4 regions of the Desulfovibrio sp. GTC20076 genome follow, and region 4 is predicted to be linked to each of the others. Evidence: predicted binding sites of a transcription regulator. Region 4 holds the regulator's gene; each other region holds the start of a gene.
What was found. The regulator sigma-54, encoded in region 4, starts transcription at its own class of promoters, with help from an activator protein. The targets are predictions, from matches to a motif close to CTGGCACGGNNNNTGCTT.
Positions count from the first base shown of each region.

Region 1: a site for sigma-54 is predicted at 1,378-1,395, ahead of ACZ495_RS07455 (SHOCT domain-containing protein). Genes of this name have one in related genera too.
Region 2: a site for sigma-54 is predicted at 6,542-6,559, ahead of fliJ (flagellar export protein FliJ). Genes of this name have one in related genera too.
Region 3: a site for sigma-54 is predicted at 2,455-2,472, ahead of ACZ495_RS05230 (ammonium transporter). Genes of this name have one in related genera too.

Region 1 is NZ_AP039366.1:1,698,484-1,705,900, forward strand. Features, by position in the region: gene ACZ495_RS07450 (ATP-binding protein) at 1-1,183, opposite strand, end outside; gene ACZ495_RS07455 (SHOCT domain-containing protein) at 1,487-1,711, shown strand; gene ACZ495_RS07460 (hypothetical protein) at 1,771-1,968, shown strand; gene ACZ495_RS07465 (hypothetical protein) at 2,211-2,741, shown strand; gene ACZ495_RS07470 (hypothetical protein) at 3,199-3,735, opposite strand; gene ACZ495_RS07475 (universal stress protein) at 4,031-4,471, shown strand; gene hisC (histidinol-phosphate transaminase) at 4,997-6,157, shown strand; gene cmk ((d)CMP kinase) at 6,154-6,846, shown strand.
Region 2 is NZ_AP039366.1:1,772,572-1,779,988, reverse strand. Features, by position in the region: gene lon (endopeptidase La) at 365-2,806, shown strand; gene ACZ495_RS07825 (YbjQ family protein) at 3,216-3,638, shown strand; gene truA (tRNA pseudouridine(38-40) synthase TruA) at 3,880-4,659, opposite strand; gene ACZ495_RS07815 (MotE family protein) at 4,659-6,041, opposite strand; gene fliJ (flagellar export protein FliJ) at 5,998-6,435, opposite strand; gene thiD (bifunctional hydroxymethylpyrimidine kinase/phosphomethylpyrimidine kinase) at 6,654-7,417, opposite strand, start outside.
Region 3 is NZ_AP039366.1:1,190,724-1,198,140, forward strand. Features, by position in the region: gene ACZ495_RS05220 (glutamine synthetase III family protein) at 1-729, opposite strand, end outside; gene ACZ495_RS05225 (P-II family nitrogen regulator) at 785-1,123, opposite strand; gene ACZ495_RS05230 (ammonium transporter) at 1,142-2,347, opposite strand; gene ACZ495_RS05235 (sigma-54 interaction domain-containing protein) at 3,107-4,675, opposite strand; gene ACZ495_RS05240 (UDP-glucose dehydrogenase family protein) at 5,040-6,374, opposite strand; gene ACZ495_RS05245 (holo-[acyl-carrier-protein] synthase) at 6,548-6,922, shown strand; gene ACZ495_RS05250 (NAD(P)H-hydrate dehydratase) at 6,922-7,417, shown strand, end outside.
Region 4 is NZ_AP039366.1:1,460,770-1,468,186, forward strand. Features, by position in the region: gene ACZ495_RS06395 (NAD(P)H-dependent flavin oxidoreductase) at 1-176, shown strand, start outside; gene ACZ495_RS06400 (phosphoribosylformylglycinamidine synthase subunit PurQ) at 423-1,232, opposite strand; gene ACZ495_RS06405 (CTP synthase) at 1,493-3,136, shown strand; gene rpoN (RNA polymerase factor sigma-54) at 3,443-4,867, shown strand; gene hpf (ribosome hibernation-promoting factor, HPF/YfiA family) at 5,028-5,567, shown strand; gene rapZ (RNase adapter RapZ) at 5,691-6,566, shown strand; gene ACZ495_RS06425 (PTS sugar transporter subunit IIA) at 6,601-7,044, shown strand; gene ACZ495_RS06430 (PTS sugar transporter subunit IIB) at 7,046-7,417, shown strand, end outside.

The DNA.
Region 1 (7,417 bases), 240 kb from region 4:
CGCACTCACGCTCAAGCACCTTTCGCCCGCTGGCCAGCTCCGCCACAAGGGCGCTCCAGTCCAGACCGGGCAGGCCGGTCAGGGGCGCGTACACAGCTGTACTTCTGTCCAGTTCAAACATGCTCAGGGCCGTGTCGTTGACCATGGCGACCCTGCCGTAAGGGTCGCTGGTGAGAAGCCCCAGAGGCAGATTGGCAACGACCTCCGAAGCCATGGCCCGGGAATCGCGCAACATACGTCGTGAACGGCGGTAGTTGTGCGCCCAGAACAGGGAAACAAAACCGGCAAGCCCCAGGGCCGCAAGAAGGGCCGCCGAGGTGAGATTGTGGCGTAAATCTGCTGCCAGCGCGGCTTCAAAAGGCTTGAGGTCAAGCCCGATCACCACCACGCCCATGGGCTGCCGGACCTGCTCCTGCTGCCATTGCCCTTCGGCGCCGCCAGGCATGACGCCTGGTCCGGAGGAAGACATGCCCCCGTGTCTGCCTTCCGGCATGGGCCGCATGGAACCGGGCGGGCTCATATCTTTCAGGGTCATGGGGCCATGCGGCATGCCTGCGCCGCCCATACTGCGCCCGCGGCCCATATGTTGCCCATGCCCGCGCATGGGCATGGGCATGGGCCGAACATCAGCCAGTGGCACAAAAGCCCGGTAAACCTCAAAAACTTTTTTTCCGTTCCACTGCCGTATGCGCCAGGTGGGCTTTTCTGTTACCTGCACCCCGGTGGGCATGATGAGGGCCAGTGCCCGCTCACCGGGCTGCACGCCCGTCATTTCTCGCGGAGATGCGTTTTCGCGCTCTGGCCGGCTTCTGTCCCTGTTGCGCACAGGCACGCTGTAGGCAAGCATTTTACCTTCATCACTGGCTACAGCCATAAAAACAATGCCGGGCTGCTTGGCGGTTTCCGTCAGCAAGGATTGAAGGCCGTCAGTTGTACCCAACGTGCCCAGAGGCGTGCACAGCCCTGTGCGCGCGCCGGCTTCCAAGGCCCAGATGAGGGCTTCGGCCCTGTCTATGAGATTCTGTATCATATATGTCTTGCCGCGCTGATTGCTGCGCACCGCAAGCGCGGTGATGGCAAGGCCGAGAATGATGGCCATGCCGACCACCATCCAGGGTGAAAGGCCTAGATGCAGGGCGCGCAGGCCCCTGGCGGAAAACAGTCTTGAGACTCTGCTTTTCATGGGTCTTCCTTGGTTGCAGGATGACTGTATTATGTATTTTTTACCCACCCGGTCAAGTCCGGGGGTAAAAATTGGACAGTCGCCGCCAGATGTGAGTAAAAATTGGACAGCAATGAAAAAAGGCTGTCAGGACAAATACAGATATCGTTGTGTTAACATATAATAATTACTGATGTTATATAAAACTTGTCATATTGGCACGACCTTTGCCTTATAAGAGCCAAGACAGCGCGAAGCGCAAACCGGTGACAGCGCCACCCCGCCTGGGTGCAGGCGCGCCCGGCCTCACCGGGAGGACACAAAATGCATACTTGTTATTTTCAGAGTTTTTTCGGCTGGGGCGGCGGCTGGTTGGGAATGTTTCTTACAGTCATAGTGCTCGTGCTGGCGGTCTGCCTTATAAGCCGCCTGCTGACCAGAAAACGGTGCAACTTTGACCGGCGTGATTCGCTGAACATACTGAAACACCGCCTGGCATCCGGCGAAATAACGCAGGAAGAATACGAGAAGCTTAAAAACGTGATCTGACCGCTTCTTTCAGAAAAACGGATCAAGATCACGAATATATACAAGACAAGGAGAAAATCATGAAAACCACAACCTTCAAACCTTCCATTCTGGTAGCATCCCTGGCCTTTGTTTTCGTCATGGCCCTCACCGTCCTGCCCTCTCAGGCTCAGACCGGTGCAAGCTCCAGCATTGCCTCTCCCTGGTGCGGCAACGGCAACGGTCACGGCGGGTACGGTCCCCACGGTCCCCATGGCGGAGGTCACATGGGCCGGTAAGCCCAGGAACTGACGCCAACCAAGGACAACACATGAGACACCCTAAAAACATATGTTCTTGGCAGAAAAATTCTGCAACAGCGGCGTCACTGTCCGGCTGCGGCGGCCATCGGGGGCCGGGCCTGCACGACAGAAAAGGCACATACGGCCCCCGGAATTTACCCGGACTTTACAGGCGCTCAACACAGCCCCAAAGCAAATAAAAACCCTCGGCTCAGACCGAAATCATAAAGGATACCACCATGAAGACATCCAAAATAGCTTCCACCACCGCGGCTCTCGCTCTTGTGGCCCTGCTTGGCACAGCCGGCATCGCCAGCGCCCAGCACGGCAACCCCTCCGGTCCCCACATGGGTCCGCACATGAGCATGACCACCGAACAGATGAACGCTATGGACAGCATCCATAAGGAATTCGGCCCCAAGATGCAGCCCCTGCTGCAGCAGAAGTACGGCAAGCAGGCCGAGATCAATGCCCTGCTCTATCAGGGAGTAAAGGCCGATGACCCCAGGATTCAGGCCCTGCAGAAAGAAGTGAAGGATGTGGACGGCAAGCTGTACCAGCTTGATGCCGCCATGCGCAAGCAGATGCAGGACAAGGGCCTGCCCTACATGGGCGCCCACGGCATGGGACGCGGCATGATGGGCGATTGCCCCGGCATGAGCGGACGCGGCATGGGACGCGGCATGCACGGCCAGGGTCACGGGATGGGCCACGGCATGTACGGCACCATGGATCAGAATGCCGCTACCCCTGACACCAAGCAGAACTAAAGCAGCCCCTTTTATCAGAGCCACCTTGCAACACCCAACCCTCCAGTCGCGGGCGGCTGTTACAAGCAGCCGCCCGCCGCCGGAACAGCGCAAGTTGCCTGCGCGTCCTCCGGTGGAGACCATGAACCCTTCTCCTGAAAGACATCTCCTCCCAGGCTGATGTTCCCGAAGCAGACTTCCCCCATGCGGCCGGGGCTGAACGACCCGCAAAAGACGCCCCGGCCGAAACAGAACACGCAGAACATACCCACACTCCAAGGCACGAAAAGGCCGTGAATCCCTGAAATTCACGGCCTTTTCATTTGCAAGGCAGAAAGCCAGAACAGTCCTGTAGCGCCGCATGCGGTACGGCGCGCCGCAACGTGGCAGGCTGCCTGCCTGGAAACACGATTTCTTTCAGACAGGGCAACATCCTTGAAATATCCTGTATTTCAAGGACAACCTACTCCAGACGTTTCTAAACGTTATAATCACCACGGTTGAATTTGAACTTTTCTGTGGCGGCAAGCACCTCCAGATTGTTCACCAGGGTATCCAGGCCGGGGTTTTGCCCGCGCAGGCCCGCGGTATTTTCTTTCAGGGCGCTTACCTGTCCGTCAATTCCCTGCAACAGGGCATATGCCTCGCGCAAGGAACCTCCCCTGCCGGCATCGCCCAAGGTGTTGACGTACGAGTCCCACATGTCAAGAGTACCCGAAGCCTGGGTAAAAGCCTCGCGCAATACATCCTCATGCGGGTCCACGTCGTTGTTTTCGCCGGTAACGCCCAGCAGCATCTGGCTTATCATGGAAGCCTGCGATGCCTGGGCCGCCTGCATGCCCTGCCCGCCGGAAACGGCTCCGGCGGAAGGGAAGGCCCCTGCGCCGCCCAGCCCAAGCTGCTCGGCAAGGGCTGCCTCAAAACCGGCACCCTGCCCGGCGGGCTTATGAGCCGTGCCGGCAGACTGCTCCTGCTGGCGCAGCAGGGCTGCCAGTTGTTCATTATTGATCTTCATGTCGCCTCCAGGGTTGGCGTTCCGCATTTTGCCGCATTTAATGCAAAAATGCTGCCAAGGCTCTTTCAGCCTTAATTGCCTGTTTTTACGGCATCCCCCTTGCACCGGGAGAGGAAAATTTTTCCGCACGCCAAACATATGCCCTGCGAAATGTCTTGTCTATTGCTGTAAAAAAACCTAAAATTTCACAAAGATTACCCTCAGCAGTCCTTAAACCGCCGCACGGCGGCAAAACATGGTTGCGGAGACTGTATCTTTACTAACCCTAGCATCCCACGGGGAACAGGAGCTTGCCATGAAGGAAATCAAAAAGATTCTTTGCGCGGTAGACCTCTCCGAACACAGCAAGGATGTGGCCGAATATGCAGTTCTGCTTGCGAAGGGCTTTAACGCAAGCGTTGTGGTTGTTTACACTGCGCCTTCGCTGAGTCAGTATGTGGGCTTTCATGTGCCCCCCAACACCATCGAAAACTTTGTGGGCGAAATAGTATCCGGCGCCGAAAAATCCATGGAATCTTTCGTAGCCGAAAATTTCGCAGGGGTCGAATCCACGGGCAAGGTTCTTATCGGCTACGCGGCTGAAGAAATTCTGGCGCACGCCAATGAGGAAAAAGTAGACGTCATCGTTATGGGAACCCACGGCCGCAAGGGCATTGACCGCATTCTTTTCGGCTCGGTAGCCGAAAAGGTGGTAAAAAACGCCGACATGCCCGTGCTGACAGTGCGCCCCAGCTAGGCAGCCGACGCCTTTTGCCCCGACTTTACGCAGAAGATGTGAGTAAAAGGCAGTGCTGCGCATCGTTGCCGCAGAATGTCACACCCGGGCCGCGTCTCCATAAAGGGGCGCGGCCCGAAACAGAAATACGGGCCGCTTCGGCTTTTGGCCCACTGAGATCCGCCGGATGAAAAGGCGGATTTTTACCGAAAGCCATCCCGCCCCACGGCAAGCCTCACAGGCGGCATGCGCGGCTACAGTGGCACCATCGCCCGGCCTCGCCAACGGATTTTTTGAATTTTGCGATAAATATTCCCAAAGTTTTAGGGCGCACACATAATAGCGCTGCTGCCTTCACCCGCGCCAGCCTTTCGGGCAACGCATGAAGCCGCGTTACGCCTTCATGGCGGGTGTCTGCCTGCGCAGACGCCGGAACCGTTTCAAGATGACATTGTCTGGAACTTCGAGATGACATTGTTCCATCCCGAATAATCTGTCAGACTAAACGCTTGTTGCCGGGTACACCATGCCGGTAATGGAGAAAGCATGTTTCAGATCAGCGTGCGGCAGGAAATTCTTGCCCTCAAGGCCTATGTTCCCGGCCTGTCCATTGCTGAAATCCAGCAAAAATACGGCCTTGCCCAGGTCATCAAAATGGCCAGCAACGAAAACCCGCTGGGCATGCCGCCCCTGGCCATACAGGCCGTGCAACGCCATGCCGACATGGGCTTTCGCTACCCCCAGGGCGGCAATCCCCGTCTGGTGGAGGCGCTGGCCCGCAGGCACTGCCTTGAGCCTGCCCGCGTGGTCGTTGGCAACGGTTCGGATGAGATCATAGACCTGCTTATCCGCATCATGGCCGAACCGGGTATACACAACCTCGTATGCTTTGACCCCTGTTTCAGCATTTATCCCATTCAGGGACGCATCGGCGGCGTCGAGGTGCGGCGGCAGCCTCTCAATGACGACTTTTCCTTTGACTTTGACGCCCTTCTTTCGCATGTGGACGACAACACCCGCCTTGTGTTTGTGACCACACCCGATAATCCCTCCGGCTATTGTCCCCCGCGTGAAGCCGTGGCGCAACTGGCCCGCCGTCTGGCGGAAACCGCGCCCCGCTGCCTGCTGGTTGTGGACGAAGCCTATATGGATTTTGCCGAAAATGAGCAGGAATCATCCCTGCTGGCCAGTGGTATCCTACCGGAAAACACGGCATTTCTCCGCACATTCTCCAAAAGCTTCGGTCTGGCGGGACTGCGCGTGGGCTACGGCATTCTGCCCCCGGGGCTGGCCGACTTCTGGTGGCGGGCGCGACTGCCTTTTTCCGTCAACATTCTGGCAGAAGAAGCCGCTTTGGCGGCGCTTGCCGATACGGCCTTTCTTGACGCGACCATGCACACCGTACGCCGGGGCCGCAATGTCCTTACTGTAGGGCTGACCGCACTGGGTTGCATGGTCTGGCCCAGCGCGGCCAACTTTGTACTCTTCAGACTGCCGGAAAACACCCTTGGCGCTCAGGACTGTTTCGAGACCCTGCTGCGGCGCGGCATTATCATACGCCCGCTCAAAAGCTATAACCTGCCGGAACATTTGCGGGTCAGCGTGGGCAACAAGGATGAAAACAGGGCCTTTCTGGCCGCTATGGACGCAATTTTGCTGGAAAAGCACAGAGCCGCCAACGGCCTTGAAAACAAGGAGCTGAAATGAGTGCGCGCCTGCCTGTGGTGACGCTGGACGGCCCTGCCGGAGTAGGCAAAACCACCCTGGCCCGCCGCATGGCTGAAAGCCTGGGGCTTGCCTATCTGGATACCGGGGCCATGTTTCGCTGCATGGCTCTCAAGCTGGGACCGGGAGCAGAAAAGCTGCCGGAAGAAGAATTGCGCACCCGCTGCGCCCACTGGACCTTCAGCCTGGGAGGCATGGGGCAGCAGTCTACCCTGTTCTGCAACGGCGTGGCTGTGCGCGGCGAAGTGCGCACTGAAGAAGTGGGGATGCTGGCCGCACGCATAGCCACAGTGCCTGTGGTGCGCGATATCTTACGCCAGACGCAGCGCGCCATTGGCGAAAGTTCTGCCCTTGTAGCAGAAGGCCGGGATATGGGGACCGTGGTTTTTCCCGATGCGCGCTTCAAGTTTTTCCTTGATGCCGCCCCGGAAGTACGGGCCATGCGCCGCCTGCGCGATCTTGAAGAAAGAGGCGAAGCTGCCGAACTGACAAGCCTTACGGAACAGATACGCCAGCGCGATGCTCTGGACCGCAATCGCGCCGTGGCTCCGTTGCGCCCCGCTCCCGATGCCCTCATTGTAGACACCTCCCATCTGGATATTTCGGGAGTGCTCGGCGTTATGCTGCATCATATCAGTGTGCATGGCGGACCGCAGAGCCTGCGCGGCTAGAGTCATTCTCCTTCAAAAGGCCCCTTTGGCGCATACCCGGGGCCTTGCAAGAGAATGCACCGGCAACGGTTTTTTGCTGTCCATCGCCAACCCGCCAAGCGGTCAAAATCCGCCCGTTGACAGAATGGTGTTGTGTGGAGCCGCAACGCAGGCATATCCCTCGCCGCTAAAGCAATATAATGCTTAAACTGCTCTGGCAACTGCGTGAGCAGTCGCCCGTGAATGTTGCAGGCATAATTTATTTACGCTGTTACACGTCGTAACAAGCTTGTCTTCAATTTTGAGAAATATATTCTCAGAGTTGAAATGCCTGACAACCCTGAAACACCTTCATCCCACATTCTGAAACCGCCTTTTGCTCAAAAGCGAAAGGCGGTTTTCGTTTTATTTAGTAAACCATTCCAGGCAGCGGCAAAACCTGCCCTTCTTCATCAGATGTTGCCGGACTTTTGGCGCTCGGGGCAGGACGCCTTTGCCTATGCGACTTAAAAACCCTACCCATTGAAAAATATCATCATGATTTTATTGCATAATTATATTTTGGCATGAGCAGTGCATAACACTGGGCAAG
Region 2 (7,417 bases), 310 kb from region 4:
AAATTTTAATCCGGAATTTGGGCGGCCTGCTGCCGCAATGCCATGACATCGTGGCACGGCTGGGTTTTTTCCGCTCTGACAGGTCGGGCGCTGCACGATCTACAGGCCATTCTGTCGCGCGGCTGTACCCCTGCCCGGAATGCCCCGGCAGCGCAGGCAAGGACGCCGGGGCCAGATGGGTACAGAAGTACCGGACTTTTGACGTATGCGCCCCGGGGTATGTTCCCGGCTGTGTTTATGCCGCCTGGCGGTGCGCTGTGGCGCACGCGGCGACAGAGTGTAACCCGTCTTTACCGTAATCCGCTCTAATCTCCCAAGCTATGGGGCCGTGCCAATGCGGCCCGCGGCCTTTCAGGGGAAAACTATGACTGAATCCGTACGCGGTACTGGAAAACTTGTGGAACTGCCCGTCATGCCTCTGCGTGAGGTGGTCATGTTTCCGCGCTCCATCATGCCGCTTTTTGTGGGGCGTGAAGCCTCCATCAAGGCCATAGAGGCCGCTCAGGCCAGCTACAGCAAACAGATTTTTCTGGTGGCCCAGCTCGAGCCGGAACTGGAAAAACCCGAAGCCGGAGACCTGGCTCCCGTGGGTGTGGTCAGCAAGGTTCTGCAGATGCTGCGCCTGCCCGACGGCACCATAAAGGTGCTGTTTGAAGGCATGTATCGTGCCGATTGGGAAGACATGCACGAAAACGAGCAGTGCGCCGTTGTGCGCGCGGCCCGGCGCGGCGAGGCGCAAAGCCGCCCCGAGGAGCGCGAAGCTCTTGTGCGCGCAGTGCATGAGGCTCTGGAAGAGTTTGCCAAGGGCAACAAGAAGCTCTCGCAGGAATCTGTGCTTTCCATGATGGCGCTGCATGAGCCAGGCCCGCTGGCCGATTCCATTATCCCCAATCTCAAGGTGGACTACCGCAAAAAGCAGCAGGCCCTGGAGATGGACAACGTGACCGAGCGGCTGGAGCTGGCCTATGAGCTGCTTCACGGTGAGGTGGCGCTGGCCACGGTGGAAAAGCGCATTAAAAATCGTGTCAAGGTACAGATGGAGCGCAATCAGCGCGAGTATTACCTTAACGAGCAGATCAAGGCCATCAACAAGGAAATGGGGCGCGACGACGACCCCCAGGCCGAGGTGGACGAGATAGAGCAAAAGCTCAAGGCGCGCGACATGCCCGAAGAAGCGCGCCAGAAAGCCCTTGGCGAAGCCAAAAAACTGCGCAGCATGCCGCCTTCGGCTGCCGAATATACGGTTGTGCGCAACTATGTGGACTGGATTCTCGATCTGCCGTGGAATGACCTCAAGCAGGTTGATATCAATATCGAAAAGGCCCGCAATATTCTGGACGGCGACCACTATGGTCTTGAAAAGCCCAAAGAGCGCATCCTTGAATACCTGGCAGTGCAAAAGCTTTCCCAGGGGCTGAAGGGGCCGATTCTCTGTTTTGTGGGGCCTCCGGGCGTGGGCAAAACGTCTCTGGCGCGGTCTGTGGCCAAGGCCACAGGGCGGGATTTCGTGCGTCTGTCACTCGGCGGCGTACGCGATGAGGCCGAAATTCGCGGCCACCGCCGTACCTATGTGGGCGCGCTGCCGGGCAAGATCATCCAGTCTCTCAAGCGGGTGAAATACAACAATCCGCTCTTCTGCCTGGATGAAGTGGACAAGATGACATCCGACTACCGGGGCGACCCGGCATCGGCCCTGCTGGAAGTGTTGGATCCGGAACAGAACCATACCTTTATGGACCATTATCTGGACCTGGAATATGACCTGTCCAAGATATTCTTTATCACCACGGCCAACTCGCTGCACACCATTCCCGTGCCTTTGCTGGACCGCATGGAGATAATAGAGCTGAACAGCTACCTTGAAACAGAAAAGCGCCATATCGCGCGACACTTTCTGCTGCCCCGCCAGATAGAAGAGCACGGACTCAAGGAGAGCAACATCCGGGTTTCGGATAATGCCGTTCTTGAGATCATCCGTTCCTATACCCGCGAGGCGGGCGTGCGTAACCTTGAGCGCGAAATTGCGGCCCTGTGCCGTAAAACAGCCATCAAGCTGGTGGAAGAGGAAAATCTGGACAAATGCGTGAACATCTCGTGCCAGAGTCTGCCCTCCATGCTTGGCGTCAAAAAATACCGGCATGACGAGCGCGAGGCTGAGCCGCAGGTGGGCGTGTGCGCCGGGCTTGCCTACAATCAGCGCGGCGGCGAAATTCTGCTGGTGGAAACAACGCTCATGGCCGGTTCTGGTCAGGTGGTGACCACTGGCAAACTTGGTGAGGTCATGACTGAATCGGCCAAGGCCGCGCTTTCCTATGTGCGCTCGCGGGCCGAGGTGCTGGGGCTTGACCCGCGCTTCCACCGCAAGGTGGATATTCATGTGCATGTACCCTCCGGAGCCACGCCCAAGGACGGTCCCTCGGCAGGCATTACCCTTGCCACGTCAATTACCTCGGCCTTGCTGGGCATTCCGGTTCGCAACGATGTGGCCATGACGGGCGAGATATCCTTGCGGGGCCGTGTGCTGCCCATTGGCGGCCTGCGCGAGAAACTGCTGGCCGCGCGGCGCAGCGGCATCAAAAAAGTGCTTATGCCCCGCGACAATGAAAAAGACCTCAAGGAAGTGCCGGACGAGGTGCTGAAAGACCTTGAAATTGTTTTTGTGGATCATGTGGATGAAGTGTTGCCCCATGCCCTGGATGCCGGTGTGGAGGAAATATTCTCCGGCCGGGCCACGGCGCAGCCCATCTGCCGTATCCTGCGGCCCGAAAAGCATGGCGAAGAAGACAAAAAACAGCCCGCCCAATAAAATCACTTTGGCAACGGCAGAGCATACCTGAAAAGCCCGCGTAAGCGGGCTTTTCAGGTTATGGTTTTAGAGCAATTTCTGACGGCTGCGTGAGCGAACGTTCGCTACAGAGGCGTATAGCGCAGGTTATCTGTGCGGTTAAACGCCGAAGTAAGTGTGTTTTAAACTTTGCGGAGACATATTCTCAAAGGTAATCTGCCCTGGCCCGGCGAGCGCAACAAAAAGCATCCGCTATGCGGGCGCTGCTGACTGGCGGCACCAGCATGCCCCGTCAATTTGATGACGAGAGAAAAAATTTCCGCACAATTATGTTGATTTATATGGATAATTTTTTTTGGCAAGACCTTTGCATATGGTTTGTATCCGGCAGCGTGCCGCGCTGCCATTCCACTGCTTCTGGAGGTCAGGCATGTTCTTCTTACTGGGCGGTCATGAAAAAAAGGCGCGTAAGGCTGAAAAACAGGTGCGCATGTCGGACGCCAACGCGCGGGTGCGCGAGGTTTTTATGGCCGGGCGTTTTCCCGTGGTGACCACGCATCAGGTGGAAGGCCGCCGTATTGCCAAGGTACTGGGCCTTGTGTGCTGCCGGGGCTTTGACTCTGACGAAGCCTTTTTCGGCATGGCAGCGCGTGCCATGAACAAGGGGGCGCAGGCCATCGTTGGGTATAGCGAAAACGTGGCCTTTCACCCTGACGGCAGCAAGTATTTTTCCTGCTTCGGCACGGCAGTCATGTTTGAGTATGACCCTATGGACCCCGAAGCCCTGCCCATCATGCTGCAACAAAAATTCAGGGCGCAGGAACAGTCTTCTGACCTGAATGAAATGATATAGGGGAGCGTTTTTTCGCTTTGAAGTGTTGCGTGGCGAGGGACCTTTTTGCAAAAAAGTTCCTCGCCCTCTTCCCCCCTAAAAATTTTATTCCTGGTCGTACGGGCCAGAAACAGTGTCTTGCAGGCATGGTACTGTTTCAAGCGTGAAATATATAAAAGTCCCCATCTTGCGGTGGGGACTTTTGCGTTAGTGAGCGAAAGAATGGTTTGTTGCCAATGTGTGCTGCGGGCAGCATATAAAGCTATGGCTCTGGATATTTCACACTCACCAGCGCCAGCCCCTCGGGTGGGGCCGTTACCGAAGGCACTGCCTGGCGGTCGCGGGCTGCAAGCAGCTCAGGTATCTGCGCGGGCTGTATTTTGCCTTGACCGCACGCGGCAAGCAGACCGGCCACATTGCGTACCATCTGTTTCAGAAAGCCATCGGCCGTAATGGTAAGGCGCAGCATGGGGGCGTGGGGGGGGTAGTATTCGCAGGGGGCCAGTGCATCCAGGCGGGCGTCTATAATGGTACGTTCGGTACTCTCCACATCCGTACCGGCATTACGCAGGCCAGCGAAGTCGTGCCTGCCCAGAAGAAAGGGCAGGGCATCGCGCATGGCGTCCAGGTCCAGCATGCCGCAGTTCCATACATACGGGCGCACGTGCGGCGGCAGAAAGCGGCGGTCCTGCCAGAACTGGTAGGCATAGGTTTTGCGCAGGGCGTCTTTGCGGGCATGAAAGTCCGGGGCAGCGGGGGAGGCGTCCAGTACGCGGATATCGCGCGGCAGCACGGCATTGAGGCTGTGCCGCCAGTCAAGCCCGGCCCGGGTATCGGGGATGTCGCAATGGGCCACCTGACCGTGGGCATGCACACCGGAATCAGTGCGGCCCGAACCGTGAACGCGCACGGCTTTACCGGCAATGGTACGCAGTGCGGCTTCAAGAGCGCCCTGCACCGTAGGCGGCGGTTTGGGTTTTTCCTGAATCTGCCAGCCGCTGTAGCCAGTGCCCACGTAGGAAATAAGAAGTTTCAGGCGCATTATTCTGGCAGCTTCATGCGGGTGATGATTTCCGTCAGTTTGGCGGTTTTTGCCGGGTTGACGTAGGTGAGGATGTCGCCGGACTGCTTGGGGGACATGCCCGTCAGAATGCGCACAGCCACGCGCTCATCCATGCTTTCCAGCGCCTTGGCGGCGGCTTTGGGCTTCATCTGGGTGTAGGTGAGCACGAGACGGCGGATTTTTTCGTCTTCAATACCGCGCGCTTCGCGGATCATGTCTTTCATTTTTTGTTCGGCGTTCTGGATGTCCTTGAGCCGTTGGTCCATCTGCTGGCGCAGCATGAGAATATCCTGCTGCTGCCGGGCAAGTTCCTGCGCCTTGAGGTTGGGATCCGTCCCCGAGGGGACCGGACGGACTGCCGGGGGCGGCACGGCGGGCAGCCCCGGCTGGTTGCTCTGGGGCAGGGCGGGTATGCCCGCTGCACCCGAGCCGGATGCGGAGCCGAAACTGTTGGAACCGGAAGCGCCGCGTGGGGGCAGGGGGGCGCCGTCCGTGCTTTGCCCGCGCGGAATATTGGCCGGAATGTCGGGCGCTCCCGGCAAGGAGTAGGGCGCGGCCTGCTCTGCCGGGGCAAAGGGTGAGGTCGGCGCAGAAGACGGCGCTTGCGGCACGGGCATATCCAGTGCCGCCGCATGGGCGGCCTGCACGCTGCCGAGCGCGGGGACCGGCAGCCCGGCAAGGCCTAGGGATTCAAGCCAGCCATGACGGGGTGCGGCGTTTTTATCCGCGGCATTGGCAGATACCCCCATAGTATCCTGGCGGGGAGCGCTGATGCCCGGCTGGGCAAGGGGTGCGGGCAGAGGGGCGGGGCTGTCCGTGCTGTCAGGGGTAAAAATCTGGATCTCGGCGGGGCCGGCCGGATGTACTCCGGCAGTGACCAGCGGCGTGGGCAGGGCGTCGGCATCAAGCATGCGGCCTGTGGTCGGGGTGGTATCCCTTTGTCTGGGGCGTGCGGCTGCGGCCAGCCGTGCGGCTTCCGAACCCTGGGGGGCACTGCCGTGGGCTTCGCCACGGGCCTGCGCCGGATTGTGGTTTACGGCAGGGGTTGCCGGGAGGGGCTCAGGGACCGTGTTTGCACTGCTGACCGGGGAATGGGTGGGACCTTCATTGTCTTTGGGCTGACTGGCGGCCACAAGAGCGGTGAGCCTTTCCATTATGTCGGCGTCGGAAGGAGCATCAGCGGGCAGCTGTGACGGGTCGTTTGAGGCAAGCTGCGAGGGGCGGCCGTCAAGCCATGCGGGCAACGGCACATCCAGCAGAAGCATGGCAAGCATGGCAAGCTTGATAAAGCAGAGCACCGCCAGCCAGCGGAACAGCTTAGAAAGTCGGAGCTTTGTAGCGGAGGGTGGCTGTTTCGTCATTGATGCGTTGCTCCTTGAGTTGTTCCTCGCGAACATGATGCTGCTTTTGCCTTTCCTTGAGTTTTTCCAGCAGTTTTTTGTCTATGGCACGCGCGGCAAGCAGTTGGCGGGCCTCTTCGGCCAGCTGTTCCAGCATGCGCACCTGGATGGCTTCGTGGGCGGCGTCGGCCCGCAGCCCCTTGACGTACTGCTCGCGCAGCCAGCGTTCTGGCGCGTCCATAAGGGCGGCGTTCATAAGCCCGTCTTCAGCCTGATGCAGTTCCTGCCGTATCTGCTCGAGACGCTCGCGTGCCTCGGCCAGCCGGGTCTGCTGAACGGCCAGATTGACCTTGGCTTCTTCTTCCAGTTGTTCCCGGTAGTCCAGAACTTTTTGCATTTTGAAACGAAATGGCACGCGCACACCGCCTTGATTTTGACGCCTGCACGGCATCCATATTCAATAGAGTGCAAACAGCGGGCCAAGCCCGCTGTTTGTTGTATTGACAAGATGCTTCGGCCTTGCGCAGCCACCATGCCACGAAAAGTGCAGTCTGCCGCAGCGGGCGTTCAAGTGCCTTCAACTGTTTTTTTGCGGCATGCGCCGGTTTCAGGGCATTTTATCTTTAAGAAAGTTTAAATGCCCTGAAGGTTCAACCCGGCCGAGTGATTGACAGGACCGCATCCGTTGCCGGGGCTGTAGCTGCGGCGCAGGGCAAGATTGAGAAACTCCTGTGCGCGGGTTACCGCCACCTGCAGGGGCAGCCCCTTGCCAAGGCCGGTGGCAATGGCGGCGGAAAGGGTGCAGCCCGTGCCGTGGTTGTTGACGGTTTCTACCTTGGCCTGCGGCAGGTGTTTGGGAGCTTGTCCCTCCATGCACAGGCAGTCGGTGACAACCACATTGCTTTCCATATGACCGCCCTTGATAAGAACGGCCCGTGCGCCCATTTGCAGCAGTTTTTCACCGGCCGCCGCCGCGTCGTCAAGATTATCAATGGTCATGTTGGTGAGCATTTCCGCTTCGGGCCTGTTGGGCGTCAGCAGATCGCAGCCGGGCAGGATTTCCTGTACAAGTGCTTTTACCGCGTCTTCCTGCAGAAGAACGCTGCCGCTCTGGCTTATGGAAACCGGGTCTACCACAAGCGGAAAGTCGCGCTTGCGCAGTATGGGGGCAATGGCCTTGATGATGGGGGCTGAAAACAGCATGCCTGTTTTCGCGGCCGCTACAGGAAAACCGTCAAGCACGGTGCAGAGCTGCAGGGCTACAAAGTCCGGGTCCGGGGCGTGTATGCCCGTGACGCCCTGACCGTTCTGGGCAGTGAGCGCGGCGATGACACTCATGCCGTAGCCGCCCAAGGCCATAATGGTTTTCAGGTCGGCCTGAATGCCCGCGCCGCCGC
Region 3 (7,417 bases), 270 kb from region 4:
TGTCAGCAGCAAGTCGGGCCGCAAGGCCGCAAGGTTTTTGTCAACAAGAAAATATTCCTGCTCCGGCCCTACCATTGCGCGCACGTATGCCGCCGATTCGTTGCCGAAAAGGCGAAGTATGCGCATGGCCTGCCGGGACAAGGCAGAGATGGAACGCAGCAACGGAATCTTGCGGTCCAGAGCCTCGCCGGAATACGAGTAAAAATATGTAGGGATGTGCAGTGTCGCCCCATAAGGTGCAGGAATAATAAAAACCGGCACACTGGGATCCCAGGCGGTATAGCCGCGAGCTTCAAAGGTGGAGCGGATGCCGCCCGAAGGGAATGACGAGGCGTCTGGTTCGCCGCTGATAAGCATTTTGCCTGAAAACTCGCTGATGACCTGCCCGTCGGACGTCGGGGACAGGAAGGCATCATGCTTTTCGGCCGTAAGACCCGTCATCGGATGAAACCAGTGCGTGTAATGGGTTGCCCCATTTTCTATGGCCCAATCCTTCATGGCATTGGCCACCACGTCGGCAATGTCCGGATTCAAGCGCTCGCCATCGCGAATTGTTTTGGCGAGCTTGCTGTACACATCCTTGGGCAGACGTTTTCGCATGGTCGAGAGACCGAAAACATAACGGCCAAAATTGTCTTCCGCGCGGCAGCTGGCCCCGTCGCTGTGCACGGGGACTACAGGGGCGGTATTAATGGCCATGAATAAAGCTTTTTTGCGGACGGAACTCATGCCTTTTCTCCTTTATCACCTGGATACGTGAAGCTTTGCCGTTAAAATTTCCGGCCTACAGGGCCGCATCACCACGTTGACCTGTGCGGATGCGCATGGCATCTTCCACAGCGCTGATAAAAATCTTTCCGTCTCCCACCTGCCCTGTGCGTGCAGTGAGCATCACCGCGTTCACTGCCGGTTCAAGCATGTTGTCATGCAAAACCACTTCAATTTTTATCTTGGGCAAGCAGTCCACCTGCATTATAGCGCCGCGGTACACTTCAGTATGGCCGCGTTGCCGCCCGAATCCTTTTATTTCTGTGTAGTTCAATCCGTGTATGCCCAGTTCTGAGAGCACATCCCTGACTTTTTCAAACATACCGGGACGAATAATTATCTCGAGCTTCTTCATGACACAGTCTCTCCCGGATTACAGATTATAACCGCGCTCATTGTGTTCGCCGAGGTCAAGGCCGCTGTACTCTTCCTCGGGGGCAACCCGCAATCCGACCATTGCGCCCACCAGACGGACAATGATGCGCGTGGCAACATAAACAAAAGCCCAGGTACCTGCGATGGATGCAAGCTGTATCCAGACCTGGCCGGGATTTCCGTAAAAAAGACCGTCCACGCCATTGACTGCCGCGCTGGCGAACAAACCTGTAGCCAGTGCGCCCCAGGTTCCGCCGAGGCCGTGTATGCCCACGACGTCAAGGGCATCGTCATAACCGAACCGGCTCTTCAGCAATACACCGCCGTAGCAGACCATTCCGCCGATAAAGCCTATGAGCATGGCTGGCAGCACATCCACAAAACCAGCGCCCGGGGTAATAGCCACAAGCCCTGCCAGAGCGCCGGAGATTGCTCCCAGGCTGGTAGGCTTGCCCGTATGCTTCCATTCAACAATTATCCAGCCAAGAATGCCGCATGCCGCCGCCATATGCGTTGTCACCAGCGCCTGCCCCGCAAGGGTTCCTGCGGCCAGCGCGCTGCCGGCGTTAAAGCCGAACCAGCCGAACCAGAGGATACCGCCACCGAGAAGCGTCAGCGGCAGATTATGGGGAACATGCCGTGAGCCGGTTGAAATCCTGGGACCCAAGGCTTGGGCGCAGGCAAGCGCGGCGGCTCCCGAAGACATGTGCACCACAGCGCCACCGGCAAAATCCAGTGCGCCCATCCGGCCCATCCAGCCTCCGCCCCACACCCAGTGAGCCACAGGAGCGTACACAAGAACCAGCCACAAAGCAGAGAAAAGCAGCATGGCAGAAAAACGCATACGTTCTGCGTACGCTCCTGAAATCAAGGCTACCGTGAGCACGGCAAACATACATTGAAAGCCCATAAAAACCGTATGCGGCAGCTGCGGCGCCATAGGGGCGGGATTGCCGTTCACCCCGTCAAGCAGAGCAAATCTGAAATTGCCCACAAGTCCGCCCATATCGTCGCCAAAGGCCAGTGTGTAGCCCACAAGCGCCCAAAGGACGGAAACAAGCCCAAGGCAGGCGTAGCTATACATATGGGTGGAAAGAACATTGCGGGCGCGGACCAAGCCACCATAAAACAGGGCCAAAGCCGGAATCATGAGCATGACCATGGTGGCGCAGATAATGACAAAGGCAGTATCAGGGGCATTCATAGGGCGTCCTTGATCATTACGCACAAGGTGTGCGTGTTGCTGAATCTCTTCAGCGGACCGGCGCCGGATCCGCAGCGACGATACAATATCGTTGCCTGCCTCCATAAAAGCACTATCTGTGCCAAGACGGGCGTTGCTTTTTGAGCACGTGTAACTTTTTATATTAATTAGTATTTACATGAAGCAAAGACGATAACTTCCATTTCTTGGCGTGCATGATTGATTATTTTTTACATTTATGTAGGAAAGATCAGGATTATTGACAGGGGAAAAAGCTTTCTTGACCACAAATTAATAAAGTAAAATTATATCAGTATATTATATTTTTATACATTTTGGTGGCTTTTTATGAATGATCTGTGTTCCCATCCCTAAAAAATGTGACAATTCATCTTAATTAAAGAATTTTTAACAAAATGAGCCGGAAAAATAATAAGAGCATAAAACAACATAAGTGTAGTTTTATGCTCTTGATGGCATCTCAATCACGCGGGAAACAGCGTAACGTGCCAATGCAGGTAATCAACCCGTAATATATGGCAAAAGCAGGCCAAAAAACATGCAGGCACATCAGCTGCCCTTCCCAGACGTACATGCTCCAGTGCGCATACAAATGAAGGTCAAAGGCGGCAGAGAGATACATTACGCCCCTCTGCTCTGAGACAACTCTTGCTCTTTGAACAGAGCCGTGGATCGGGGTATTTTTTTTGATCTGCAGCAGCAAAACCGCCCCAAAAGTAATGACGGGGCTGCAACAGGCTATGAACGGTTATGCCTGGGACGGAATTCCTTATAATTGATCTCATATTTTTTCATGCGTAACGCCATGATACGCTCTGTCAGGCCAAGGCTCGCAGCGGCCTTGCCCATTTGGCCCTGGCTGAATTCCAGAGCTTCGACTATGGAAGCCCGTTCAAGCTCATCCAGCTGATCCTGCAGGCTGCCGGAAAATCCTGGGCGCGCTGCACAGGCGCTCTCTCCGCTTATACCGGCGCAGTGTGCTCCATGCAAAGCCGGGGGCAGGTGTTGCGGCAAAACAAGGCCTTCACGGCCCAAAAGCAGTACCGCCCTTTCCATGACATTTTCCAGTTCGCGAATGTTGCCCGGCCATGCGTAACGTTGCAGCATATCCATCACAGACAAAGAAAGACGTACGTTTTCCCGTCCATTGGCCTGAGCAAATTTTCTGATAAAATGGTTGGCAAGCGGAAGTATATCTTCAGGCCGCCCCCGCAGCGGAGGCAGATAGATGGGAAACACGTTCAGCCGGTAAAAAAGGTCGCGCCGGAAGCTTTCCTTGGCAACCATGTGTTCAAGATTCCTGTTGGTGGCAGTGATAAAACGTACGTCCACATAATGGGTTTCCATTCCGCCCAGGCGCTCAAAGGCACGCTCCTGCAAGACACGCAAAAGCTTGGCCTGGGTCATGAGAGACAGCTCGCCCACTTCATCAAGAAACAGTGTGCCGCCGTGGGCCAGTTCAAACCGTCCCTTGCGCGTGGCGCTGGCCCCGGTAAAAGCCCCGCGCTCATGACCAAACAGTTCGCTCTCTATCAGATTTTCCGGCAAGGCCGCACAATTGAGAGAAATAAATGGCTTACCGGCACGGGCGCTGCCTGAGTGAATGGCACGGGCGGCAAGCTCTTTACCCGTACCCGACTCACCCTGAAGAAATACCGTTGTTACTGAGGGAGCCACCTGGGCTATCTGGGCATAGACTTTTTGCATCCCCTCGGAATTGCCTACAAACCCTCTGGGGCGCAGGGGGGAGGACGTTTCTTCGTCCATGCGCCCCTGAGTTTCCAGCGCGGCATGCCCAAGAAGCGTGGATACTATGGTCAGAAGGCGCATTTCATCTTCAAGGGTAGCTTCATCCACTAACAGATGATCCACAGAAAGCGCGCCCACAACCTGATCATTGAGACGAATGGGCACACATATAAAGGAAATGCCTTCCTTGCTCAAATCGCGTGAACGGGTACGGTTAAGAAACAGCGGTTCTTCAGATACATTGGAGATGTACATGGGGCGGCCGCTTTCAATAACTCTGCCCGTGATGCCTTCACCGCGCACGTAACGGCCGCGCCGTAGTTCAGCAGGTTTCAGGCCGTAGCCCGCCTCTGTTCGTATCTCGCCAGTATGCGGCGAGATGAGGGTAATGGCCCCGCGCATCATGTGCAGTTGCCTGGCCATGAGCTTTAACGCCTTATCCAGAGCCTGAGTCAAATCTGTCGTGAAATTCATGATCTGCGCAAGCTCATATAAAAGGCTGAGCTGCTGCTCGTGATGATTTTTTACACTATCATGAACAGGATCTGTCTGCTGCATAGTTTCTTGCCCGAATAAAATAGGGTTGTTCACTCTGAAAGGTATACTTCAGCAGCGCCGGGCATGCAATGTGTTGTCGCCCCTGAAACAGGGCTGACTACAGGATGCACGTACCCAGGGGCAGCAATGTCCATCGTGCCGCTCGTGCCAGGTGTGTCCATGCTTGGATAAAAAACCTGCCAAGCAGGCAGGGCTTCAGACAAAACTATCCTGCAGCAGGCTGGTGCTGCACCGTATTGACAGGCCAACGCCATATACAGCACGACGGCGACCATCTTTACATATACAAAAAGGGGGGTGAACGTGATTCGTTCACCCCCCTTGGCGTACTGCAAGGCCATTGCAATCCGGCGCAGCTTATAAGCTAAACGCTTGCCCGGCCGATGCAAAAATAGGCAAAGCCGCGCTCGGCCATGGCGGAAGGAGAGTACAGGTTACGCCCATCGAACAGCAGAGGCGCCGTCAGCAGCCCGCGTACTTTTTCAAAGTCGGGATTGCGGAACTGGTTCCATTCCGTCACAACCATAAGGCCCTGTGCGCCCTGGCAGGCCGCGTACTGGTCATCCACGATCTCTACCAGCTTGTTATCCGCAAAGATACTACGGGCATTGTCAGCGGCAACGGGGTCAAATGCACGAATTTTCATGCCTTTGGCCGTCAGCTCATTGATAATGGTAATGGCGGCGGCTTCACGCATATCATCGGTGTTGGCCTTGAAGGCCAGTCCCCACATGGTCAGGGTTTTGCCTGCCACGCCTCCCTGCGGCGCAAAGTATTCTTCCACCCGGGCAGCCATATATTTTTTCTGTCTGGCATTGACGGCCTCAACCGCGTTGAGCAGCCTCGGCTCGACCCCCGCGTTTTCCGCAGTGCGGATAAGCGCCTTTACGTCCTTGGGAAAGCACGAGCCGCCGTACCCCACGCCGGGGTAGATGAACTGATAGCCGATACGGGAATCCGAGCCGATGCCCGTGCGCACATCACGCACATCCGCGCCCACCTGTTCGCAGATGGTGGCAATTTCATTGATAAATGAAATTTTCGTGGCAAGCATGCAGTTGGCCGCGTACTTGGTCATTTCCGCACTGCGCACGCCCATAACAATGATTTTATCCCGGGTGCGGGCAAACGGTGAGTAAAGCTCACGCATAAGGGTAGCGGCCTTCTCCGAATCCGTACCGATGACCACGCGGTCAGGCTTCATAAAGTCGGCAATGGCATCGCCTTCTTTAAGAAACTCTGGATTGGAAACCACATCCACATGCAAATCCACGCCACGATTTTTCAATTCCTTGTCAATGAGGCCGCGCACTTCGTCCGCAGTTCCCACAGGTACAGTGGACTTATCCACAACTACCATGTCTTTCTGCATGTACTGGCCGATTTCTCTGGCAACCTGCCGGACAAAGCTCAAGTCGCACGAGCCGTCAGGTTGCGGCGGCGTGCCTACACAAATAAAGGCACAATCAGCCTGGGCAATGCCTTCTTCAAGCCTGGTAGTGAAGGTCAGCCGCCCGTCTGCGCGACTGTGGCGCACCATCGGCTCAAGGCCGGGTTCAAATATATGCACAGATCCCGCATTCAGCTTTTTTACCACTTCGGGATTCACATCAACGCACGTTACGGTATTGCCCATTTCCGCAAAGCAGGCGGCGCTGACCAGACCAACATAGCCGGTGCCGATAATGCACAATTTCATATATGACGTTCTCCTGCGTCCTGACCTGGCTGCGCCCTTGACGTTACAGCCAGGAACGGGTCAAAATAGTTTTCCGAATGGCCGCATATACGACATTTTTTTTCATTGGGCAACCAGCCCTTTAGGGGGTATTCCCCTGAAATATACTTTTTTTCACAACGGAGCGATGACGCATGATTGTCGGCTTGGGTGTTGATATTGTTGAGCTTGCGCGCATAGAAAAAAGCCTCACACGCTTCGGACGCCGCTTTGCCGAAAAAGTTCTCAGCCCCGAAGAGATGGCCGCAATGCCCACTCTGACCGTCAATTACATAGCCGGGCGTTTTGCGGTCAAGGAGGCCGCCGTGAAAGCATTGGGAACGGGTTTCAGCCAGGGGATCGGTCCCACTCTTGTGGAAACAGTAGCAACTTCCGGCGGCAAACCGCAACTGCGCCTGCATGGGGCCGCCCTGCAATGCGCCCGGGATCTGGGCGTGACCTCTTGCCATGTATCGATCAGCCATGACCGCTCATCTGCCGTGGCCGTGGTAGTTCTGGAGGCGTTATAATGCCCGCTCCTGCCTGCCCCCCACCCTTTTTCCCTCCCCTGCCCCTGCCTGAAGAAATGCGTGCCTGGGACAAGGGCGCGGCAGACCTCGGCCTGCCCGAAATCCTGCTTATGGAAAATGCTGCGCGGGCTGCACTGCATCTCCTGCGCCGCTACTGCCCGGACCTTGCGGGAAAAAGCATATGGCTTTTCATGGGCAGCGGCAACAACGGCGGCGATGCCGTCTGCCTTGCGCGCCACCTTGTTGATGCCCACGCCCGTCCTGTGGTCCTCCACGCAAAGCCCCTGCGCCACTGCAAGGGCGCGTGCGCCAGACACGTCGCCATTGCCAGGGCTTCGGGCGTGCCTTTTTTTCCGCTACGCTGGAACAGGGGCAAGTGGCGGCTCCCCCCGGATCACCTGCCCCATATTATTATTGACGGCATCATGGGAACGGGCTTCAGCGGTTTGCTGCGCCCACAAACACAGGCCCTTATTGAAACCGTCAACAGCCTTG
Region 4 (7,417 bases):
ATGCCATGAAGGGCAACCTTGAGCGCGGCTTTGCCTTTTGTGGCGCCAACGTGTCGCGTGTAAACAAGATCACGTCTGTACGCGAACTTATGGACAGCCTGCAGCATGAATTTGACGAAGCCATGTCTTCGCTGAGCAAGAGTGTGCAAAGCATGTTCAACAACGGCAAAAGTTAAAAAAACAAATCCTGCGTGGTCGCAAGCAAAGGCGCCACAGCCATACAAACAAAATCCCCTGGCAGAGCCAGGGGATTTTGTTTGTATGATGTCTGCAACAATCAATGTGAACCGTTTCGTCGTAACCTGCTCTAGCGGGCGCCCGGGCAGGCATCCACCTCGCAGGCGTAAGTACCGTGTTCCCGAGCAGTAAAGGCCGCAATGGGCGCCTAAAGACTTTGAGCAATCGTCAAAGCAAAAGCGCGCTTACTGCCCGCGCAGATAGCGCACGGCATTGACAAACAGAAGCGTTCCTGGCGGGTCCAGCTCACCGCGCGTCCAGGCAGGATGGTTGGTCACATGATGGAAGGCTTCCGGATGCGGCATAAGGCCGAGCACCCGGCCCGTGGGATCGGTCAGGCCGGCAATGGCCAAGGCCGAACCGTTGGGATTGAGCGGATACTCCTGCGTAGGCTGCCCCGTTTCGGGGTCAGCGTATTGCAGGGCGATGAGGTTTTCTTCCTGCAAACGGCGCAGGCAGTCTTCATCGCGGGGCACAAGCTTGCCCTCACCGTGGCGCACAGGCATGCACAGCATGGGCATGCCTTTTGTGAAGACACAGGGGCTTTTTGCATTGGGCAAAAGATGAACCCACCGGTCTTCATAACGGGCAGAATCGTTATGACCCAGCGAAACCTGGCGCTCAAAGCGCACGCCGCCAAGCGCGGGTAACAGGCCCAGTTTGGCCAAAAGCTGAAAACCGTTACAAATTCCGAGAATGAGCTTGCCCTCATCCAGAAAGTCGCGCAAACTCTGTAGCAGGGGAACGCCCTGCGCATCTTTCAGATAGCGCCAGCGCATTACTGCGGCCTGAGCCGCCCCCAAATCATCACCATCCAGAAAGCCGCCGGGGAAAACCAGAAAATGGTAGTCAGCCAGACGCACCTTGGCCGCTACGATGTCTGAAAAATGGACCACATCAGCCCTGTCTGCACCAGCAAGACGGGCCGCATGGGCCGTTTCCAGATGAGAATTTGTTCCGTAACCGGTGATGACCAGTGTATTGACCGTGCCCATGCGGGTAAAGCCTCCTTGGCTTGAGCAGATCTTTCAGAGTGCGGGCAAGTGCGTACCAGGCGCGCGCCGCGCGGCCCGTGGGCCGCAATGAGCCCGCACCCCAAGAGCCGCCGGTAAAGCCAGGCCGTACCCGCGCACGCTGAAGAGGGAATATCACACTACGTACCTTGTTTTCGATAGTCAATGCTAGCCAAAAAAATCATTTTGGTCTATGAACTTGGGGTTGTGCTAAAAAGCGATCAAGAATCAAGGTGGAGGCCATGAAAACTAAATTTATCTTTGTGACGGGCGGAGTACTGTCATCCTTGGGCAAGGGCCTGGCGGCCGCCTCGCTGGGCGCGCTGCTGCAAACCCGTGGCCTTTCGGTAACAATACAGAAACTCGACCCCTATATTAACGTTGACCCCGGCACTATGAATCCTTTCCAGCATGGTGAGGTTTTCGTCACTGATGACGGGGCTGAAACCGATCTGGACCTGGGCCATTACGAGCGCTATCTCAATGTGCCCATGTCGCGGAAAAACAATACCACGTCAGGGGCCATCTATAACCAGGTTATCGCCAAGGAACGTCACGGTGACTACCTGGGAGCCACGGTACAGGTCATCCCCCATATTACGGATGAAATCAAAAGCGTGGTTCTCTCCCTGGCCGAAGGCGAAGACGCCCCGGACGTCGCCATCATTGAAATAGGCGGCACCGTGGGCGATATTGAAGGCCTGCCCTTTCTTGAGGCCATACGCCAGCTGCGCTCCGAACTTGGGCGCGACAACTGCCTGAACATCCATCTTACCCTGGTTCCCTACCTGCGCAGCGCCGGCGAGCACAAGACCAAGCCCACCCAGCACAGCGTAAAGGAACTGCTCTCCATCGGCATTCAGCCCGATATCATCCTCTGCCGCTGTGAACAGAGCATTCCTGAAGAACTGCGCCGCAAGATCGCCCTGTTCTGCAATGTGGATCAGGATGCCGTGTTCTCTTCGGTAGACGTGAACAATATCTATGAAGTGCCGCTCAAGTTTTATGCGGAAGGCTTTGATCAGAAAGTGGCCATCATGCTGCGCCTGCCCGCACGCAATGCCCAGCTTGATGCGTGGGAAAAACTCGTCAGCGACAGCGACAATCCTCACGGCAAGGTCACGGTCGCCATCGTGGGCAAGTATGTAGACCTGAAAGAGGCCTACAAAAGCCTGCACGAAGCCCTCATCCACGGCGGCGTGGCCAACCGGGTTCAGGTGGACCTGCGCTACGTCAACTCTGAGAATGTGGACGACAGCAACGCTGCCGAACACTTCAAAGGCTGTGACGGCATTCTGGTGCCCGGCGGTTTCGGCTATCGCGGCGTGGAAGGCAAGATCGCGGCCATCCGCTACGCCCGTGAAAACAAGGTACCGTTCTTCGGCATCTGCCTCGGCATGCAGTGCGCAGTTATCGAATTTGCCCGCCACATGGCGGACATGGCCGATGCCAACTCCGAAGAATTTGACCACCGCTCCAAGCACAAGGTCATCTATCTCATGACTGAATGGTATGACTTCCGCACCAGAAACGTCGAAAAACGCGATGCCGGCAGCGACAAGGGCGGCACCATGCGCCTTGGCTCCTATCCCTGCAAGGTCATGCCCGAATCGCGCGCCTTTGAAGCGTACAAGACCGACATGGTTGAAGAACGCCATCGCCACCGCTACGAATTCAACAATGAATTCAAGGAAGCCCTGGCGGAAAAAGGCATGATATTCAGCGGCACTTCGCCCGATGGCTCCCTGATGGAGATCATCGAACTGCCGGAACATCCCTGGTTCCTGGGCTGCCAGTTCCACCCCGAGTTCAAGTCCCGCCCCATGAATGCCCATCCGCTGTTCCGGGAATTCATCGGCGCGGCTAAAAAGCACGCCAAGGTCTGATCCCCGGCGTGAGGGGCTTTCCTCTTTACACACCTTCGCGCGGGCCTCTGGCCCGCGCTTTTATTTGCAGGCTTGTCTGAACGCACAGCAACATGTTTGAAACATTATCTTTTCACTGTATATTTCACTCGGGCCGCCTGAAAACAAAAAAGCGGCTTCCCTTTTATGCAAAGTTTGATCCAACTAGCCGTGCTTTCTTACTTTTGATGGTGCAACCTCTGGCTATTGCGTAATTTTTGCCACTATGGCACACTACTTGTAACCACAAATATAAGGCTTCTGGATTTTTCAAGGCGGAAAACGCACATGGCACTGGAACTTCGACAGCAATTAAAACTGGCTCAGCAGTTGGTGATGACCCCGCAATTACAGCAGGCCATCAAACTGCTTCAGCTCTCGCGTCTGGAGCTTCTGGAAACCGTGCAGCAGGAACTGCTGGAAAACCCCTTTCTTGAGGAATCCCACGGAGACGACGCCGCACAGGAACACGTGGAAGACCGGCGGGAAAGCGGTGCTGAGGAAGCATACGACAAGGATCTTGCCAAGGATGCAGACTGGGAGGACTACCTTGGTGAATTCGCCAGTACTCCTCGCCTTGTGCAGCCGCGCGAGTATGAAGCCGCGGAAGACATCTCCCCCCTCGAAGCCCGCTATTCCGCCAAACCCACCCTTGAAGGGCATCTGCTCTGGCAACTCCGCCTCTCTTCCCTTACCGAAGCCCAGAAAGATATAGGCGAAATCATTATCGGCAATCTTTCATCTGCGGGCTACCTGCAGGCCAGTATTGAAGAGGTTGCCCAGATGGCCCGGGCGGAACCCGCCGAGGCGCTGGCCGTGCTCGAACGTGTACAGATGTTTGATCCCATAGGCGTAGCTGCCCGCGATGCCCGCGAATGCCTGCTTGTGCAGATACGAAGCCTCAAGTATGATCGCGACCCCATTTTGCTCGAGCTTGTCAACGCGCACCTTGAAGACCTTGAAGCCAAACGCTACAAGCCCCTGCTGCGCAAGTTCAAGCTGGACATGGATGAACTGAAGGAATATCTCGACATCATCCAGAGCCTTGACCCCCTGCCCGGAGCGAGCTTCGGCGGCGGTGAACCGGCCTACGTAAGTCCGGACGTGTTCGTGTATAAAATGGGCGATGAATTTATCATCCTGCTGAACGAAGACGGCCTGCCGCAGCTCCAGCTTTCCAACCTGACACAGATGAACATGGGCACCGCTTCGGACAAGGAAAAAGAATACTGTACGGAAAAAATGCGCTCGGCCACATGGCTGATCAAGAGCCTGTACCAGCGTCAGCGCACACTGTACAAGGTGATGGAAAGCATCGTGCGGCATCAGCAGCCTTTTTTTGAAGAAGGCGTCACACGGCTGGCCCCCCTTATTCTCAAGGATATTGCCGATGACATCAGCATGCATGAATCTACCGTGAGCCGCATTACCACCAATAAATACGTGGCCACGCCGCACGGTATTTTTGAACTCAAATTTTTCTTCAACAGCGGGCTTGAGCTGGACGACGGCAGCCAGGTCGGCTCCGAAAGCGTCAAGGCGCTCATTAAAAAATTCATTGCCGAAGAAGACGCCAAATCGCCGCTCAGTGACGAGCGCATAGGCGAAATGCTCAAGGAACGCCTCAAGGTCAATATTGCCCGGCGAACTGTGGCTAAATACCGTACCGCCCTTGACATCCCCTCATCCTCCAGGCGCAAGGAGCATTTCTGATCTTTCCGCCGCGTCCCGGAACCCCGGTCCCGGCCGCCCCAACGGCGAATGACGCGCAAGATTGCGAAAAAGGGCCGTAAACCGCCACTGCTTCGCTGCCCGCCCAAGGGCGGGACCTCGCGGTTGCCATGCCGGAAACCGCCATCAAAAGGAGGATTATATGAATATCTCTTTTGCCTTCAAAAACTTTGAAGCCTCCGACCATCTTAAAAAATATGCCCGCCGCCGCATGGAAAAGCTGGGGCGTTTTTTCGGCAAGTCCGCCGGTCTTGAAGTTACCGTCGTGCTGACCGTAGATAAATTCCGCCACCGCTGCGAAGTAACCGTTGTGGGGGAAGGACTGCACATCAACGCCACGGAACAGACCACGGACATGTACGCCGCCATCGACCTTGTGACAGACAAGGTCGAAGCGCAGATCAAGCGTCAGGTTTCACGGGTCAAAACCCAACGCCGCAAGGCGCGCAGCGCCGATGTCGATGTGTTCACCTACAACATCGAGGCAGAAGCCGAGGCCCCGCAACCGGTGGAAGGCACTGACCGCCTGGCGGCCAAGCCCCTGCACCTTGACGAGGCGCTCATGCAGCTTGATTCTATCGGCAGCGAATTCCTGGTCTTTTTCAACGCTGAAAACGGCCGCATCAACGTCGTATACCGCACACGCACAAGCGGCTACGCGCTGATCGACCCTGTTTTATAACACGCCTGTTCCGGGCCGCCCCAAGAACGCCGTTGCGGGGGCGGCCCGGAAATTTCAGGGGGATTCATGAGCACCGCCACACACCCGCGGCCCGAAGGGCCGGTGGTTGAAACTGCTGCCCCGATGCCGCCCGTAGCCGTGTGCATTGTCACCGGTCTTTCCGGAGCGGGTAAAAGCACGGCCCTCAAAGTTTTTGAAGACATGGGCCATTTTGTGGTGGACGGCCTGCCCGCGAGCCTTGCTCCCGAAATGGTGGACATGATGTCCCGCCCCTCCATGAGCCACTTCAAGGGCATCGCCCTGGGCATGGACCTGCGGCAAAGCAATTTTCTGGATGAAATCAACGAAGCCCTGTCTGACCTTGCGGCCGTGAATATACGCCCCATGCTCCTTTTTATGGAATGCGACGCGCAGGAACTTATACGCCGCTACGCCACAACCCGCCGCCCGCACCCGCTGGAGCGTGAAGGCATGGGACTTGAGGCTTCCCTGTTGTCTGAGCGCAACAGCCTGAGTCCGCTGCGCGAAATGGCTGACCTGGTTATTGATACCTCACGTTTTTCCATTCATGACCTGCGCCGCGCCATTCAGAAACGCTGGAGCGACAGTAAAAGCAAGCTGCGCGCCATCAGAGTCAATGTTATTTCCTTTGGCTTCAAATATGGCGTCCCGCGTGAGGCAGACTTTGTTTTTGATCTGCGTTTTCTCACAAATCCCTATTTTGTGGCAGATCTGCGGCCCATGTGCGGCAAAGACAAAGAGGTGGCACAATATGTTTTTGAGCAGCCCCATGCACGCGAGTTTTGCGTCAAGCTCATAGACCTACTGCTGTTCATTCTGCCGCTGATGGAAACTGAGGGCCGCTACCGCGTTACCATTGCCGTGGGCTGCACAGGCGGCCGCCACCGCTCGGTGGCCATGGCGGAAGAAGTAACCCAGGCCCTTCGACAGGCAGACTATCCGGTAACCCTGGAACACCGGCACCTTGAACTTGGCTGAAAAAATTGGCAGACTCTGCGCCAAGAGGAACGCCATGACGGACGAAAGCAAGAAGACACAGGTGGGAATTATCGTTGTCGCGCACGCCGACTACGGCTCGGCCATGCTGCGCACCGCAGAATTCATCCTTGGCCCGCAGAGCGATTGCAGTTCTATCAGCGTGGATGTGGGCCAGGAAGTTTCCGAGACCGTGCGGCGGCTCAATGATGCGGCCCAACGACTGGACAAAGGCGCGGGCGTGATCATTCTTACCGACATGTTCGGGGGAACCCCCACCAACCTGGCCCTTTCCCTGCTGGCCACCCACAAGGTAGAAGTGGTAACCGGAGCCAACCTGCCCATGCTGCTCAAGGTGTTCAGCGCTCGCGAAAAAAGTCTTGAAGAACTCGCCCAACTGGCGGGCGAGGCCGGATCCAAGGGTATTGTGGTCGCCGGAAACATGCTGCGCAACAAGGCGCGAACCAAAAGCGACAGCTAGTATGTGGTTTCGCGTGGACAATCGCCTGATACACGGGCAGGTCATTGAGGCATGGCTGCCCTATACCGGTGCCAAGCATCTGGTAGTCGCCAATGATGAGCTGGCGGCAGACATACTGCGCCAGCAGATTATTGAACTCGCCGTGCCGCAGCGCGTTCTTACCCACTTCATTCCCGTGGATGATCTGGCCTTCACTCTTGACGCCTGTGGCGAAGACAGTTTCGTACTTTTCGGCAACTGCCGGGACGCCCGCCGCGCCAATGACGCAGGGGTGATTATGGAAACTCTCAATATCGGCAATCTGCATTACGGTCCTGAAAAAACGCAGGTGCTCCCGCATGTGGCCCTGTCTGCCGAAGACAGGGAAGACCTG